DNA from 2 places in the Pseudomonas sp. Irchel s3a10 genome. Region 2 is predicted to be linked to the other one. Evidence: riboswitches for the same ligand, from Rfam matches in the RefSeq annotation. Region 2 holds a riboswitch; the other holds the start of a gene.

Region 1 (8,356 bases), on a different contig from region 2:
GTTGTTCACGTCAGGCGACAGCGAGCAGGTGCGGCTGGTCGGGCCGAGCACGCCGGCGACGAAACGCGGCTTGTCCGGGTTCTCGGCGGTCTTGGCGTCGGCCACCTTGCGCGCCAGTCGCGCGCCTTCTACGTTTAATTCGTACGCCAGCTCTTCCATGCCGTAATCGGCCATGGAAATGCGTGTGGCGTTGAAGGTGTTGGTTTCCAGAATGTCGGCGCCGGCATCCAGATAAGCCTTTTCGATGCCACCGATCACGTCGGGACGAGTGATCACCAGCAGGTCGTTGTTGCCCTTGACGTCACTCGGCCAGTCAGCGAAGCGTTTGCCGCGATAATCCTGCTCTTCGAGCTTGTAGCTCTGGATCATCGTGCCCATGCCGCCGTCGAGAATCAGGATGCGCTCTTTGAGGGCTTGCTTGAGAGCTTGAAGGCGGACGCTGCGATCGGACATTGGGACTACTCGAAAAGACCATGACGAAGGGGCGGGATCATAACAAACCTGTGCGCTTTTGGAGCACGTGCTGCTTTTGCATGAATATCGTTCATGTTTGTACGAGCGTCATACTGTAGAATCGCGGGCGTTTTTTTCACGATCGGGATCATGGGCATGTCGTACCGCGTCATCAGCATTTTCTTGCTGTTTTTAAGCTGGGGCGCCATTGCGCAGGAACCCGCGATCTCACCTTCTATTTCATATACGCGTGATATCCAGCCAATCTTCACCGAGAAGTGTGTGGCCTGCCACGCCTGCTATGACTCGGCGTGCCAGCTCAATCTGGGCAGCGGTGAAGGCGCAGGGCGGGGCGCGAGCAAGATGCCGGTCTACGACGGCGAACGCACCCAGGCGGCGCCGACCACGCGGCTGTTCTACGACGCCTTCGGCAAACGTGCCTGGCAGCAGAAAGGCTTTTATTCGGTACTCGATGCCCAGGGCAGCCAGGCGGCGCTGATGGCGCGGATGCTCGAACTGGGGCACAAAACTCCGCTGACCCCCAACGCCAAGTTGCCGGAAGACATGGTCCTCGGCCTGCAACGGGAAAACATGTGCGCGATGCCCGCCGAGTTTGACGGCTATGCCGGCGCCCACCCGAAAGAAGGCATGCCGCTGGCGGTGACCGGGCTGACCGATCAGCAATACCAGACCCTGCAGCGCTGGCTGGCGTCCGGTGCGCCGATCGACGAGCAGGGGCTGGCGCCGAGCGCCAAAGAAGCGCTGCAAATCGTCCAGTGGGAAAACCTGCTCAATGCGCCGGGCGCGCGGCAGAGTCTGGTCGGGCGCTGGCTGTTCGAACACTGGTACCTTGCGCACCTCTATTTCAAGGACGGCGAACCGGGGCACTACTTCCAGTGGGTGCGTTCGCGCACGCCAACCGGCCAGCCGATCGACCTGATCGCCACCCGTCGCCCGAATGACGATCCGGGTACTCAGGTGTATTACCGCTTGTGGCCGGTGCAAGGGGTGATCGTGCACAAGACCCACATCACCTATCCGCTGAGCGCGGCGAAGATGGCGCGGGTCAAGAGCCTGTTCTACAGCGGCAACTGGCAGGTCAATGCATTGCCGGGTTACGGCCCGCAGAGCCGGGCCAACCCGTTCGCCACGTTCGAGGCGATTCCGGCGCAGGCGCGTTATCAGTTCATGCTCGACAACGCCGAATACTTCGTCCGCACCTTTATTCGCGGGCCGGTGTGCCGTGGGCAGATTGCGACGGATGTGATCCGCGATAACTTCTGGGCGCTGTTCCAGGCTCCGGAACACGATCTGTACATCACCGATCCCAACTATCGCGGCCAGGCCACGCCGTTGTTGGCAATGCCGGGGCAGAACGATGACGTCGGCAGTGTCCTCAGTCTGTGGCACAACTACCGCAACAAGCGCAACGAATACGAAGCCCTGCGCCGTGACAGCTACGCCGAACTGCCGGCCCCGAGCTGGTCAACCTTGTGGGCCGGTAACGACAACGCGCTGCTGAGCATTTTCCGCCACTTCGACAGTGCGTCGGTGACCAAAGGCCTGATCGGCGAAGTGCCACAGACCATGTGGCTGTTCGACTATCCGCTGCTGGAGCGCACCTATTACCAGTTGGCGGTCAACTTCGATGTATTCGGCAACGTCTCCCATCAGGCGCAGACCCGCCTGTATTTCGACCTGATCCGCAACGGTGCCGAGCAGAACTTCCTGCGCCTGATGCCGGCCGATTCCCGCGAGGGCTACCTCAACGATTGGTATCAGAGCAGCGGCCAGTTCAAGATGTGGCTCGATTACGAAGCCATCGACGACGACAAGCCGACCGCACTGAAACTCGATGAGAAAGACCCGAAATTCGACTTCGCCATGCAGTTGCTGGGGCGTTATGGCGACCTCAATGCGCGGCCGGATCCGATCAACCGCTGTGACGGCGCCTATTGCTCGCGGCCGAATATCGACCCGGCCCTGCAAAATGCCGAGCAGGCGTTGAGCCGTCTGACTTCGCGCCCGGCCGCCGGTTTGAAGGTCATCGACCAATTACCGGAAGCGACCATGCTGCGCATCGAAACCCGCAGCGGCAAACGCGAGGTGTACAGCCTGCTGCGCAATCGCGCGCACAGCAACGTAGCGTTCCTGTTGGGCGAGTCGCTGCGCTATCAGCCAGGGCTGGACACCTTGACCATTTACCCGGGCGTGCTCAGCAGCTATCCGAACTTCATCTTCAACATTCCGGCCGAGCAAGTATCGGAATTTGTCGATGCCATGGAGAATGCCAAGGATGCCGATCGTTTCGAGAAAATCGTCGAACGCTGGGGGATCCGTCGCAGTCATCCGCAATTCTGGTTCTATTTCCACGACCTGAGCCAATACCTCCACGAAACTGACCCGGTGGAAGAGGGCGTGCTGGACATCAACCGCTACGAGAATCTTTGATCGTTTAATACAGGCCGACTGTCACAGCTTCAGGTAACTCACAAATCCCCTGTGGGAGCGGGCTTGCTCGCGAAGGCGTCAGTCCATTCAGAATGGTTGTCGCCTGACATGCCGTCATCGCGAGCAGGCTCACTCCTACAAGGGGTCGGTGGTGGTTTTGAGAGTTGTGTACGGGAGCCCCTCCAATGTTGATTTCAGTGCAGGCCCTGCGGGCGCTTGCCGCGTGGACGGTGGTCTGCCACCACTTCATGCAGATTTTCTTCGACTTCAAGGCCCGCGGCCCGGTCGGGCAGTTCTTCATCGACAAAGGCGCGGTCGGCGTCGATATTTTCTTTGTCATCAGCGGTCTGGTGATTTTCCTGTCCACCGAGGACAAGATTCTGCGGCCGGGGCAATTCCTGCTGTATCGGCTGTCGCGGATTGTCCCCGCGTACTGGCTGTACACGCTGTTGATGGCGTTGTTGGTGGTCTTCGCCCAGCCGCTGTTGCCGGATCAGACGGTGGATTGGGCGCATTTCCTCGCGTCGCTGTTATTCATCCCTGCACAAAACCCCGGCGGCTATGGGATCTATCCGACGCTGAATGTCGGCTGGACGCTCAATTACGAAATGCTCTTCTATGTGTTGTTTGCGTGTGCGCTGGTGTTCCGCTGGCAGGTGCGCTTGCTGGTGGTCGCCGCGTTGCTGTTTTCAGCATGTCAGGCGTTCGGCTGGCTCAACGAGTTTTACCGTTCCGATATCGTCTACGAGTTCTTGCTGGGGATCGGCATCGGCGTGCTCTACCGCCGGGGCTGGATTGGCGCCGGCCTGTGGCTGCCGCTGTTGGCGATGGGCGCCGCGTTGTTGGCGATCTATCACCTGGCACCGGCGCCAAGGCTGTTGAACTGGGGTGTGCCGAGTGCGGTGCTGGTGATGGCCTGCATGGCGCTGGAGCGCTACGTCGAGCGTAACTGGGTGATGAAATGGCTGGGTGACTGTTCCTATTCGGTGTATCTGATGCACGTGCTGGTACTGTCGGTTGGCGGTTTTATCGCGCGGCACTACGGGATCAATCCGTATCTGATGTTCATCGTCTGTGCGCTGGCCATTGGCGTGGGGTCATGGTTGAGCTACGAATGGGTGGAAAAGCGCAGCTATCAGTGGCTTAAAGCGCGGATCGATGGCGAACCGATGCGCGCACCTGTCGAGAATCTTTCCCGACAAAAATACTAGGACTTTGTCCGGCGCAATGATTGGCGTAAACTGCGCCCAAGCCTGCGAGGAGTTTCCATGACCGCTATTACCATTACCGACGCCGCCCACGATTACCTGGCCGATCTGCTCTCCAAGCAGAACACCCCGGGCATCGGCATCCGCGTCTTCATCACCCAGCCTGGCACCCAGTACGCCGAAACCTGCATTGCCTATTGCAAGCCGGGCGAAGAAAAACCTGAAGATACCGCGCTGGGGCTGAAAAGCTTCACCGCCTATATCGATTCGTTCAGCGAAGCGTTCCTTGACGACGCCGTCGTCGATTACGCCACCGACCGCATGGGCGGCCAGCTGACCATCAAGGCGCCAAACGCCAAAGTGCCGATGGTCAATGCCGACAGCCCGGTCAACGAGCGCATCAACTACTACCTGCAAACCGAAATCAACCCGGGGCTGGCCAGCCACGGCGGTCAGGTCAGCCTGATCGATGTGGTCGAGGACGGCATCGCCGTGTTGCAGTTCGGTGGTGGTTGTCAGGGCTGCGGCCAGGCCGACGTGACCTTGAAGGAAGGCATCGAGCGCACCTTGCTTGAGCGCATTCCAGAGCTCAAAGGTGTGCGCGACGTGACCGACCACACGCAGAAAGAAAATGCCTACTACTAAGGCGTTCGCTGCGGACATGAAAAACGGCGCCCCGTGAGCGCCGTTTTTTTATGGGTGAAGCAAAAGATCGCAGCCTTCGGCAGCTCCTACAGGGATACACATTCCAATGTAGGAGCTGCCGAAGGCTGCGATCTTTTGGCTTTCAGGGTCTGTAGAGGTGCGCATGCCCCGCGCGATACAGCGACGACTCGCTAAACACCTCACTGCCCAACACCCGACCCACCAGAATCAACGCTGTACGCCGAAACCCTTTGGCCGCAACCTTCTCGGCAATATCCTCCAGCGTCCCCACTACCCAGTCCTGATCCGGCCATGTCGCCCGGTGAATCACCGCAATCGGGCAATCCGCGCCGTAATGCGGCAGCAGTTCAGCGATGATCTTCTGCAAATGATTGACCCCCAGATGAATCGCCATGGTCGCGCCATGCTGCGCCAGACTGCTCAGTTCCTCACCCGCCGGCATCGCGGTCTTGTCCGCATAACGGGTCAGAATCACGCTTTGCGACACGTCCGGCAATGTCAGTTCCGCGCCAAGCAACGCCGCACACGCTGCGGTGGCGGTGACGCCGGGGATGATTTCGAACGGAATCTGCAACTCACGCAAATAACGAATCTGCTCGCCAATCGCGCCATACAGGCTCGGATCACCCGAATGCACCCGCGCCACGTCCTGGTCATTGGCATGGGCGGTTGTGATCAATTCAATGATCTGCTCCAGATGCAGTTCGGCGCTGTTGACCACGGTTTCGGCCTGATGCCCCTCCAGCACCGCGGCCGGCACCAGCGAGCCTGCGTAGATGATCACCGGGCAGCTGCGGATCAACCGCTGGCCTTTGACGGTGATCAGTTCCGGGTCGCCGGGGCCGGCGCCGATGAAGTAGACGGTCATGAAGAAATCCTGTGAAAAACGGGGCAGGGCAACGCTTCAGATGAAGATTGCTCATGATCAAACAGGGGGATTATCGGGATTTTACGCAGCGCCGGCCAATGCCAGTGTCGCCTGAGCGTATTTCTGCCGGGAAATCAGCAGTTTTGCCGGTGCCTGAATCAACTGCTCGGCAAGGGCCAGCGCGGCACTTTCCGCCACGCCGTAGCAACCGGTGCGCTCATAGGCAATTTGAGAATGGTGGCTGAGTCGCTGCTGGTAACTGGCCAATTCTTCGCTGCTGAAATACAACAGCGGCAGCGCCAACTGGCTGGCCAGTTCCTGCAAACCGGGTTCATCGCGTTTGAGATCGATGCTGGCCAGGGCCTTGACCGCTTCCAGCTCGATGCGATGCGCCTGCAACGCCTGATCGAGTAACGCGCGCAGCGTGCTGACCGGGCAGCCGCGCTGGCAGCCCAGGCCGACCACAAAGGTCGGCGCTGCGCGGTCATCGGTCATGCGTGGTACTGACCATCGCTTTTGCGGCGGAACAACCAGGCGCTGATCAGGCCCAGGGCCAGCCAGAACGCCACGTTGGTCAACTGCGAAGCGATTTTGAACTGGGTTTCCAGCGCTTCCGGAGCGAGCATCGAATGCACTTCCGGTTGCGGAGCGCCGATCACGTGCGGCACGGCGAGGATCGCCACGCCCAGCAACTTCATCAGCCAGTGGCGGCTGAACACAATCAACGCCAGGCCAACAGCAGTGGAGGCAGCGGTGCCGATCCACCAGGTTTGCCGCGAAGCCAGATCGGCTGCAGCGGTGCCCGGCAGTTCAGGCGGCAGGCCCAGGGTCGGCGCAAGGACGAAGGTCGCGTAGCCGGCCAGGCCCCAGAGCAGGCCTTGCGAGGTTTTGGACGGTGCACGCAAGGTGTACAGGCCGGCGAGCATCAGGGCGAAACCGACTGCCACCACCAGATTGCCGCCGGTGGTCGAGACCACACGTTGCCAGCCATCTTCCGGCTCCCAGGCTTCGGCGTCATGGGTGTGAGCGGCGGTGCCGGCGGCGTGTTCGTGAACGGCCACAGGTTCGGATTTCTCGAAGGTTTCGGCCTGCAGAATCAGCGGCGAGACCCAGAAGCTTTGCAGCAATGTCAGCAGCAGGGCGGCCAGCAGGCCGGTGAAACCTGCGGTTTGCGCGATACGCTTGATCATGTCGGCAGGTCTCAGTGGCACGGGAACGCGGCGCTGTGGCGGGTATCGTGAGCGGCGTTGTGCACCGCTTCGATGTGCGAGAAACCGGCGAAGTAAACGAGGCCGGCACCCAGGATCGACGCGAAAATCGCGGCGGTCAGGCGTTGGCTCAATGTGCTGGTGCTGGAGATTTTGTCGGTGTTGCTGCCGGTGCTGCTGATGATCGACATGGCGCTTCCCTTTGGAGTGTCAGCGGGTCAACAGAGCGCATGAAAACCCCTGCGGGTCGGGCACGCAGAGGTTCGAACAGCGCCCGCCCACCGCGGGTTTGTTATGTTCAGTGACGCAAAATGCGCACTGTGTGTTGCGGGCCGGTCTCCGGGCTCACGAGGGGTTGGCGTCTGGCCGACCTGCAAGCGTCACCTTCCCATGCCGTAATGGCACAGTGGATTTGACGCTTCGCTCGCTTACCGTTGCGGGGGCAGCACCGGACTGACATGGCTTTGAGTAAAGCACATGATTCACCGGTTTCCCGTTTCACCCTGTGAAGGGCACCCGTAACAAGTTGTGTAGGAGAGCATGGGTTGGGGATTTGAGTCAATTGGATGGGTATGGGGGTATATCCGTTGCTGCGGTAACGGCCACTTAGGGTTCCGCCCTTACGGCGGGTCACTTTTGGCAAACGCCCCAAAAGTAACCAAAAGGTCTATGCCCTGACGTTCGGCCCTCGCCTAGGCTCGGGTTCCTTCGCTGCGGGATTCATCCGGGGGGCAGCGCCTACGGTTTGCTTCGCTGCACCTCCTCTCGCTGTGTTTGGCTGCGCCAAACGGTCGCTGCGCTCCCACCCCCGGATAAATCCCTCCACTCAGCCTGCCGACGGGCCCTGAGATCAAAAGCGGTACTCGAGCTAACGCTCATCGTGTTGAGTGGGGCGGCTTCGCCGCATGGGGTGCACGCTTTCAGCCTGCTGGCGATGGCGGCCCGACAGCCGACCAATTTCCAACTGAACACACCCATTCCAACTGTGGGAGCGGGCTTGCTCGCGAAGGCGGCCTGACAGCCGACCAATTTCCAACGGAACACACTCATTCCAACTGTGGGAGCGAGCTTGCTCGCGAAGGCGGCCTGCCAGCCAACCAAACTCCAACTGAACACACCCAATCCCATGTAGGAGCTGCCGAAGGCTGCGATCTTTTGACCTGCTTTGGCTTTGGCTCTTGATGTGGCTTTTGATCTTTTGCCCCTTCGGCAGGCCGAGCGTAGGTGTCCATAAGGGGGAAGGCGCGCAGCGCCATGCGGCGAAGCCGCATACATCGAGAGGAGGTGCAGCGAAGCAAACCGGAGGCGATGCCCCCGGATGGACACCGTAGCGAGGGAACACTGAGCCTAAGCGAAGTGCCGTACGCCGGGGCAAAGCCTTTTGGGTTACCTTTTCGGCGTTTGGAAAAGGTGACTCGCTGTAAGAGCGAAACCGCCAGAGGCAACACCCGAAGGAACGGATATGCCCCCAAACCCCAAACCTCAAACCCGGCGTTTGGAAA
Region 2 (8,356 bases):
GTGACAGCGGACGACGCTTGCTGATTGCTGCTTCAACTTCGCCACGCGAACTGCCGGTGAAACTGGCTGACCTCAAATCGCGCCTGACCCTGGCGCTGATTTTCCAGATGCGTCCGCTCTCCGATGAAGACAAATTGCGTGCTCTGCAATTGCGCGCGTCGCGTCGCGGCCTGCACCTGACCGATGAAGTCGGACACTTTATTCTGACTCGCGGCACCCGCAGCATGAGTGCATTGTTCGACTTGCTCGAACAGCTGGATCAGGCCTCGCTGCAGGCGCAACGCAAGCTGACGATCCCGTTCCTGAAAGAAACCCTCGGCTGGTAGCCAGCCCTTGAAATTCGCGGCTTTGACCGCGTTTCGACATATTTCAGGCGTCAGAAAATCCGCTTTTCCGCACTGCGCGCGGACCGCGTATCGACTCAAATGGGCTTAAGCGCTTAGATGTAAACGAGAAACCGGGAAGTCACAAAAGGATCGATTGAATTTGCAAATGAGGCCGATAGCGGGCATAGTCTCGGCTTCTTTACAACTTCAGCCACGGTCGTGCCCATGCTAAAGCGCTTCGCACCCCTCGTGCCTCTCGCACTCGTCACCCTGTTGTTCGGTTGCGCTGCTCATTCTCCAGTTCAAGAGCAGCCTCAACAGGTTAAAAATTCTGCCACTGCCCAGTCTTCCGTTATTTACCAGGAAGAGCTGGACACCGAAAAAGAACTCTCGGACTTCAACAAGAAGCCGTACGAGCTCCCGGTTCTGGCCGACAGCATCCTCGAACGCGGCATGTCCCTGATCGGTACCCGTTACCGTTTCGGCGGTACCTCTGAAGCCGGTTTCGACTGCAGCGGTTTCATCGGTTATCTGTTCCGCGAAGAAGCCGGCATGAATCTGCCGCGCTCCACCCGCGAAATGATCAACGTTGATGCGCCTCTGGTCTCGCGCGGCAACCTTGAGCCGGGCGATCTGCTGTTCTTCGCCACCAATGGTCGTCGCGGTCGTGTAAGCCACGCCGGGATCTACCTGGGTGACAACCAGTTCATCCATTCCAGCAGTCGTCGCAGCGGCGGTGTTCGCATCGACAGCCTGGGTGACAGCTACTGGAGCAAGACCTTCATCGAAGCCAAGCGCGCCCTCGCGATGGCACCGACCGTGGTCACTGCTCGCAAGTAATTCCCCGTTGTCGCCACGTTCGTGGCGACAAAAACGGTGCCCGGCAAGGGAGTAGACCTAGACTTTACAAGGTGAAGTTAAAGTCTTACTTGAAGTTTGCCGCGTAGCCGCTAGAATCCTGTATCTATATTGATGGCAAACCGCCTGCGTGCTGCGCAGGCGGTTTTGTTTCTGTCCATTCGGCAGAGAAAGCCGCAGCCAGATCAGGATGTTCTGCTTATGACGATGTCGGCCCGCCTCACGTTGATCTTCTTCGCAGCGCTGCTCAGCGCCTGCGCCAGCCGCACTCCGCCGCCTGCGCCCGTCGTACGCGCTCCGGTGGTGTTCGGGCCTTCCCAGGCTTTTTCGCCGGCTGCTGAAGACGTGCTGTTTCGCGCGCTGGGGCTGGTCGGCACGCCTTATCGTTGGGGCGGCAACACACCGGACTCCGGGTTCGATTGCAGTGGTCTGATCGGTTTCGTCTACCGTGATGCTGCCGGCATCAGCTTGCCGCGTTCGACGCGCGAGATGATCGTGATGCAGGCGCCGAATGTCGGCAAAGAGGGTTTGCAGACCGGCGACCTGATCTTCTTCGCTACCAATGGCGGCTCGCAGGTCAGCCATGCGGGGATTTACGTTGGGGAAGGGCGCTTCGTGCATGCGCCGGCAACCGGCGGCACGGTGAAGCTGGACAGCCTGTCGAAGGCGTACTGGCAGAAGGCGTATCTGAGTGCCAAGCGGGTGTTGCAGCCGGAGCATCTGGCGCATAACCCGTAGTTCAAAAAGCTCACAATCCAATGTAGGAGTGAGCCTGCTCGCGATAGCGGTTGATCAATCAACACTGATGTTGAATGTGGCACCGTCATCGCGAGCAGGCTCACTCCTACAGTTGTTTCAGGTCAGGCAAAAGTTACTTGGCCGACGACACTCGCCAAACCTTGTTCCCCACATCATCTGCTACCAGCAAACCACCTTGCTGGTCGATCACCACGCCTACCGGGCGACCCAGCGCGTTCTCGTCCTTGTCGAGGAAACCGGTGAGCACATCCACCGGTGCTCCATTCGGCTTGCCGGCGGCGAATGGTACGAAAATCACTTTATAGCCACTGTGCGGTTTACGGTTCCACGAGCCGTGCTGGCCGATGAACGCGCCCTCCTTGAACTGCGCCGGCAGGCTGTTGCCTTCAGCGAAGGTCAGGCCCAGCGAGGCGGTATGCGGGCCGACGGCGTAGTCCGGGGCGATAGCCTTGGCCACCAGATCCAGATTCTGCGGCTTCACCCGCACATCCACGTGCTGACCGTAGTAGCTGAATGGCCAGCCATAGAAGCCACCGTCCTTGACCGAGGTGATGTAGTCCGGCACCAGATCGCTGCCGATCTCGTCACGTTCGTTGACTGCTGTCCACAGCGCGCCTGTGGTGGGTTCCCACGCCAGGCCGTTGGGGTTGCGAATGCCCGAGGCGAAGATCCGGTGGTTGCCGGTGGCGCGATCCACTTCCCAGATCGCCGCACGTCCTTCTTCTTTATCCAGACCATTCTCGCCGACGTTGCTGTTCGAGCCGACGGTGACGTACAGCTTGTTGCCGTCCTTGCTGGCGATGACGTTCTTGGTCCAGTGATGGTTCAGGGTGCCGCCCGGCAGGTCGGTGACTTTGATCGGCTGCGTCTTGATCTCGGTCGCGCCTTGCTCGTAGGGAAAGCGCAGCAGGCGATCGGTGTCGGCGACGTACAAATCGTTGCCGACCAGGGTCATGCCAAACGGCGAGTTGAGATTCTGCAGAAACACCGTGCGGGTCTCGGCCACGCCGTCGTGGTCGGCATCGCGCAGCAGGGTGATGCGATTCGGGCTCGGCACACCAGCGCCGGCCTTGCCCATGACTTTCTTCATCACCCAGCCGCGAATACCGCTGCTGTCATCCGGTTTGGGCGGGGCGTTGGTTTCCGCCACCAGCACGTCACCGTTGGGCAGCACGTAGAGCCAGCGCGGGTGATCGAGGCCTTCGGCGAATGCCGCGACTTGCGTACCGGCCGCAGCAGTCGGTTTGCCGCCCGCAGGCCAGCCGACCGCCGGGGCGATGTTCACCGTCGGGATCAGGGTTTTGTTTGGTTCAGGCAGCTTCGGTGACGGACCGGTGCCGTCAGAAACTTGCAGGCTGGAGGATTCACCGCAGGCGGCGAGCCCTCCGGCGAGGGCGATGACGAGAGCGAGTTGGGTTCTGCGCATTACTGATCTTCCCTATGAATGCTTGCCTAATCATAGAGGAGCTTGCGCACCCGATGGTTCAACCGCTCAACCGCGGGCCTCTTTGAACAGCACGGCGACGCCCGGGTGATAGTTGCCCGCTTCGCTGCGCAACTTGCGGTAGGCGTAGGGGAAATACCAGGCCACCGCGCAGCAGTGTTCCTTTTGCAGGTCGTCGACCATGTCCTGCAGTTCTTCGGGGCTGGCGCTGTGCTGGGCCTTTTGCGGGGCGACGAACAGGCAGCCGAGTTTGAGATCGCTGGCGAAGCTGATGCGTTTGGCATCGCTGGTGATGTCCAGCAGGGCCTGGGTCAGATTGAGGTTGTTGACCCGTGGCCAGCGCTGGGTGGCCTGGAGGTAGGCGCGGTCTTCGGCGCCGGCGATGAACAGGTCGGCGCGGGCATTGCGTTCGCCTTCCTCATTCTGTTTACGGGTGGGGGTGTCGCAAAGGGTTACCAGTTCGGCCATCCATGCCGCAGCGGAGAGCAATCCGAGATTGGCTTTCTCGTCATGCCAGTAAGGGGTGTCGTTGTCGCCGCGAATGGCGTTGTAGCGGTCGATACAGTCAAACCAGCGTTCAAGCATCGGGCGCAGGAATTCCAGGCGCGGGTTGCTGATGATCATGCCTTGCATCGTCATCATCCTTATTGTTGTAGTGTGCTTTTTCAAACAAAAGCATGGCTCTTTGATATCACTTGTCTCAGTGTGGCACAAGATTGGCGTCAGTTAATTGATCGACGGCAGTTATTCGCCCGCCGGCCCCCTCTTTAATTGACGCTCCACCCCCAACCCTCTAACCTTCGCGGCTTGTTTCAGGTGCTCTGTGACCTGTGTCGACAGAGTGAAACAGGGAAGCCGGTGAGGGTTGTCTTCAGGCGAAGAACGATCACGATCCCGGCGCTGCCCCCGCAACGGTAAATGAGTAAAAGCTGCGCCTTGAGCCACTGCCTCGACAGAAGCGGGAAGGCGCGCAGCCAGGCGATTCGCCGCTCATGAGCCCGGAGACCGGCCTGATCCATCCAGCGGCATCACGGTGGGCGATGCCAGGCTTTTTGCCGTCTATTCTTGTGCCTGCCCGCCGTTATCCAGCCTCAACGGAGAGCTCCCCCAATGACCGATTCCCCCGAGCGCGACGAACGCCATCTGGCGCGTATGCAGCGCAAAAAAGCCGTGATCGACGAACGCATCGCCAATTCGCCTGACGAGTGCGGCCTGGTGCTGGTGCTGACCGGCAATGGCAAAGGCAAAAGCAGCTCGGCGTTCGGCATGCTCGCCCGCGCCATGGGCCACGGCATGCAGTGCGGTGTGGTGCAGTTCATCAAGGGTCGCAACAGCACCGGCGAAGAACTGTTCTTCCGCCGCTTCCCCGAGCAAGTGCGTTTTCACGTGATGGGCGAGGGTTTCACTTGGGAAACCCAAGATCGCCAGCGTGACATCGCCGCCGCCGAAGCCGCGTGGGCAGTGTCCCGCGAACTGCTGCGCGATCCGTCGATCGGCCTGGTGGTGCTGGACGAACTGAACATCGCCCTCAAGCACGGCTACCTCGATCTTGATCAGGTGCTCAGCGACTTGCAGGCGCGTCCGCCGATGCAGCACGTGATCGTCACCGGTCGCGCGGCCAAGCCGGAAATGATCGAGATGGGCGATACCGTCACCGAAATGGGCATGCTCAAACACGCCTTCCAGGCCGGCATCAAAGCGCAGAAAGGCGTCGAACTTTGAATCAACCACGTCACTGCCCGGCGGTACTGATTGCCGCGCCGGCCTCCGGTCAGGGCAAGACCACCGTCACCGCCGCGCTCGCTCGCTTGCATCGCAACCAGGGGCGCAAGGTGCGCGTGTTCAAGTGCGGCCCGGACTTCCTCGACCCAATGATTCTCGAGCGCGCCAGCGGTGCGCCGGTGTATCAACTGGACATGTGGATGGTCGGCGAGCAGGAAAGTCGCCGTCTGTTGTGGGAAGCCGCCGCCGAAGCCGATTTGATCCTGATCGAAGGCGTGATGGGCCTGTTCGACGGCACACCATCGAGCGCTGATCTGGCGCGGCATTTCGGCGTGCCGGTGCTCGGCGTGATCGACGGTACCGCCATGGCCCAGACCTTTGGCGCCCTGGCACTGGGTTTGGCGAAGTATCAGCCGGACCTGCCATTCGCCGGCGTGCTGGCCAACCGTGTCGGCACCTTGCGTCATGCACAGTTGCTCGAAGGCAGCCTCACCGAAGGTCTGCGCTGGTACGGCGCGCTGTCCCGCGAGACCGGGATCGAGTTGCCGAGCCGGCACCTCGGTCTGGTGCAGGCCAGCGAACTGAATGATCTCGACCTGCGTCTCGACGCCGCCGCCGAAGCCTTGGCCAGCAGTTGCGAGGTAGCGCTGCCACCGGCCGTGGAATTTGCCGCACCTGAAGTGATCCCTGCCGAACCGCTGCTCGACGGCGTGCGCATCGCCGTCGCTCGCGATGAGGCCTTTGCCTTCACCTACGGCGCCAGTCTCGACCTGCTACGGGCGATGGGCGCCGAGTTGAGTTTCTTCTCGCCGATCCGCGATACGCAATTGCCCGAGGCCGACAGTCTGTATCTGCCCGGTGGTTATCCGGAATTGCACCATGTCGCGTTATCGCAAAACACCGCGATGCTCGATGCGATCCGTGCGCACCACGCCGCCGGCAAGCCGTTGCTCGCCGAGTGCGGCGGCATGCTCTACCTGCTCGACGCGTTGACCGATGTCGACGGCACCCGCGCCGAACTGGTCGGGCTGCTGCGCGGTGAGGCGGTAATGCAAAAACGTCTGGCGGCACTGGCACTGCAAGCGGTGGATCTGCCGGAAGGCTCGTTGCGCGGCCACACCTATCACCATTCCCTGACCACCACTGAGCTGACGCCGATCGCCCGGGGCCTGAGCCCGAATGGCGGGCGCGGAGCCGAGGCGGTATATCGGGAAGGGCGGATGACGGCGTCGTACGTGCATTTCTACTTTCCGTCGAATCCTGCGGCTATCGCGGCACTGTTTGTGCCAGATCTTGAGGCCGCTTTCGCGAGCAAGCCCGCTCCCACATTGGATCACCTAACCCCTGTGGGAGCGGGCTTGCTCGCGAAGAGGCCATGAGCAACAACGCATTCACTGAGGTCGAGCGCACAGCGGTCTATAAAGTCATCGCCGAACGCCGCGACATGCGCCACTTCACCGGCGGCACGGTCGAGCCGGAGCTGCTGCGCCGCCTGCTCGAAGCCGCGCATCAGGCGCCCAGCGTCGGCCTGATGCAGCCATGGCGCTTCATCCGCATCAGCGATCGCGGCTTGCGCGGGCAGATCCGGAACCTCGTCGAAGAAGAACGCGTGCGTACCGCCGAAGCCCTCGGCGAGCGTAGCGACGAGTTCATGAAGCTCAAGGTCGAAGGCATCAATGATTGCGCCGAAGTGTTGGTCGCGGCGCTGATGGACGATCGCGAAAAACACATTTTCGGCCGTCGTACGCTGCCGGAAATGGACATGGCCTCGCTGTCCTGCGCGATTCAGAATCTGTGGCTGGCGTCCCGTGCCGAAGGATTGGGCATGGGCTGGGTGTCGCTGTTCGAACCGCAGGCACTGGCCGATCTGCTGCAGTTGCCGGCCGGGGCCAAGCCGCTGGCGGTGTTGTGCCTGGGGCCGGTCAAGGCATTCTATCCGGCGCCGATGCTGGTACTCGAAGGGTGGGCGCAGGCGCGGCCGCTCAATGAGTTGCTGTACGAAAATTATTGGGGAGTGAGTCAATGAGTGTGGCGTTGTTGAGTGTCGCCGCGGTCGCGCTGGATGCGCTGCTGGGTGAACCGAAACGCTGGCATCCGCTGGTAGCGTTCGGCAATTTTGCCGGGCGCATCGAGCGCCGTTTCAATGCGGGCGGGCGTGGCTGGCGCAGTCACGGGGTCACCGCCTGGGTGATCGCGGTGCTGCCGCTGACCTTGCTCGCCACCGCGTTTTCCTGGGCGCCTTACGTGGGCTGGATCGTCGAGATTCTTGCGCTGTATTGCGCCCTCGGCATGCGCAGCCTCGGTGAGCATGTCGCGCCGGTAGCCGCCGCCTTGCGCGCTGATGATCTGGAAGAAGCGCGCAAGCGTGTCGGCTACCTGGTCAGTCGCCAGACCAGCGAACTGGACAGCACCGCGGTCGCCCGTGCCGCCACCGAATCGGTGCTGGAAAACGGCAGCGACGCGGTGTTCGCCGCGCTGTTCTGGTTTGTCGTGGCCGGAGCGCCGGGCGTGGTGCTCTATCGTTTGAGCAATACGCTCGACGCGATGTGGGGCTATCGCAATGAGCGCTTCGAGCGCTTCGGCTGGTGCGCGGCAAAAATCGACGACGTGCTCAACTACATTCCGGCCCGGTTGGTGGCGCTGACCTATGCGCTGCTGGGCAACACCCGGCTTGCCTGGAAATGCTGGCGCAGCCAAGGGCCGCAATGGGACAGCCCGAATGCCGGTCCGGTGATGGCGGCCGGTGCCGGTGCGTTGAATGTCGAACTGGGCGGCCCGGCGATCTATCACGGCGAACTGCATGAGCGTCCGCAACTGGGTGAAGGTCCGCCGGCGGATGCCGATTCGATTGATCGCGGCTGGCAATTGGTCCAGCGCGGGGTATGGTTATGGCTGCTGATTCTCTGCGTGGGGGCTGAATTCTATGCTTGAGCACGGTGGCCGGCTGCGCAAGGCTGCACTCGATTACGGGATTGCCGAGGCTGACTGGCTCGACCTCTCCAGCGGCCTCGCGCCGTGGCCGTTTGCGGTGCCGGAGATTCCGCTGCGCGCCTGGGCACGCTTGCCGGAAACCGATGACGGGCTGGAGCAGGCTGCGTGCGATTACTACGGCGCCGCGCAGGTGCTGCCGGTGGCCGGTTCGCAGATGGCGATTCAGTTGCTGCCGCGTTTGCGCCGCGCCGGCAAGGTCGGTGTGTTGTCGCCGTGTTATGCCGAGCACGCCGAAGCCTGGCGCCGCAGCGGTTAC

Evidence for each region. Region 2 has a riboswitch for cobalamin ahead of cobO (cob(I)yrinic acid a,c-diamide adenosyltransferase). Riboswitches for the same ligand answer to the same signal wherever they lie in the genome.
Region 1: it holds a riboswitch for cobalamin, as region 2 does, so the genes downstream of both, CKW11_RS02720 (CbtB domain-containing protein) here and cobO (cob(I)yrinic acid a,c-diamide adenosyltransferase) in region 2, are expected to answer to the same signal.

The regions. Positions count from the first base shown of each region.
Region 1 is NZ_FYDR01000001.1:603,042-611,397, reverse strand. It holds gene metH (methionine synthase) at 1-453, opposite strand, end outside; gene CKW11_RS02750 (fatty acid cis/trans isomerase) at 610-2,904, shown strand; gene CKW11_RS02745 (acyltransferase) at 3,090-4,115, shown strand; gene nfuA (Fe-S biogenesis protein NfuA) at 4,173-4,757, shown strand; gene cobM (precorrin-4 C(11)-methyltransferase) at 4,900-5,646, opposite strand; gene CKW11_RS02730 (cobalamin biosynthesis protein) at 5,728-6,141, opposite strand; gene CKW11_RS02725 (CbtA family protein) at 6,138-6,836, opposite strand; gene CKW11_RS02720 (CbtB domain-containing protein) at 6,848-7,045, opposite strand; cobalamin riboswitch at 7,167-7,389, opposite strand.
Region 2 is NZ_FYDR01000008.1:186,678-195,033, forward strand. It holds gene hda (DnaA regulatory inactivator Hda) at 1-326, shown strand, start outside; gene CKW11_RS22385 (C40 family peptidase) at 552-1,166, shown strand; gene CKW11_RS22390 (C40 family peptidase) at 1,386-1,922, shown strand; gene CKW11_RS22395 (sorbosone dehydrogenase family protein) at 2,056-3,369, opposite strand; gene CKW11_RS22400 (hypothetical protein) at 3,436-4,020, opposite strand; cobalamin riboswitch at 4,185-4,416, shown strand; gene cobO (cob(I)yrinic acid a,c-diamide adenosyltransferase) at 4,498-5,109, shown strand; gene CKW11_RS22410 (cobyrinate a,c-diamide synthase) at 5,106-6,488, shown strand; gene bluB (5,6-dimethylbenzimidazole synthase) at 6,485-7,135, shown strand; gene cbiB (adenosylcobinamide-phosphate synthase CbiB) at 7,132-8,040, shown strand; gene cobD (threonine-phosphate decarboxylase CobD) at 8,033-8,356, shown strand, end outside.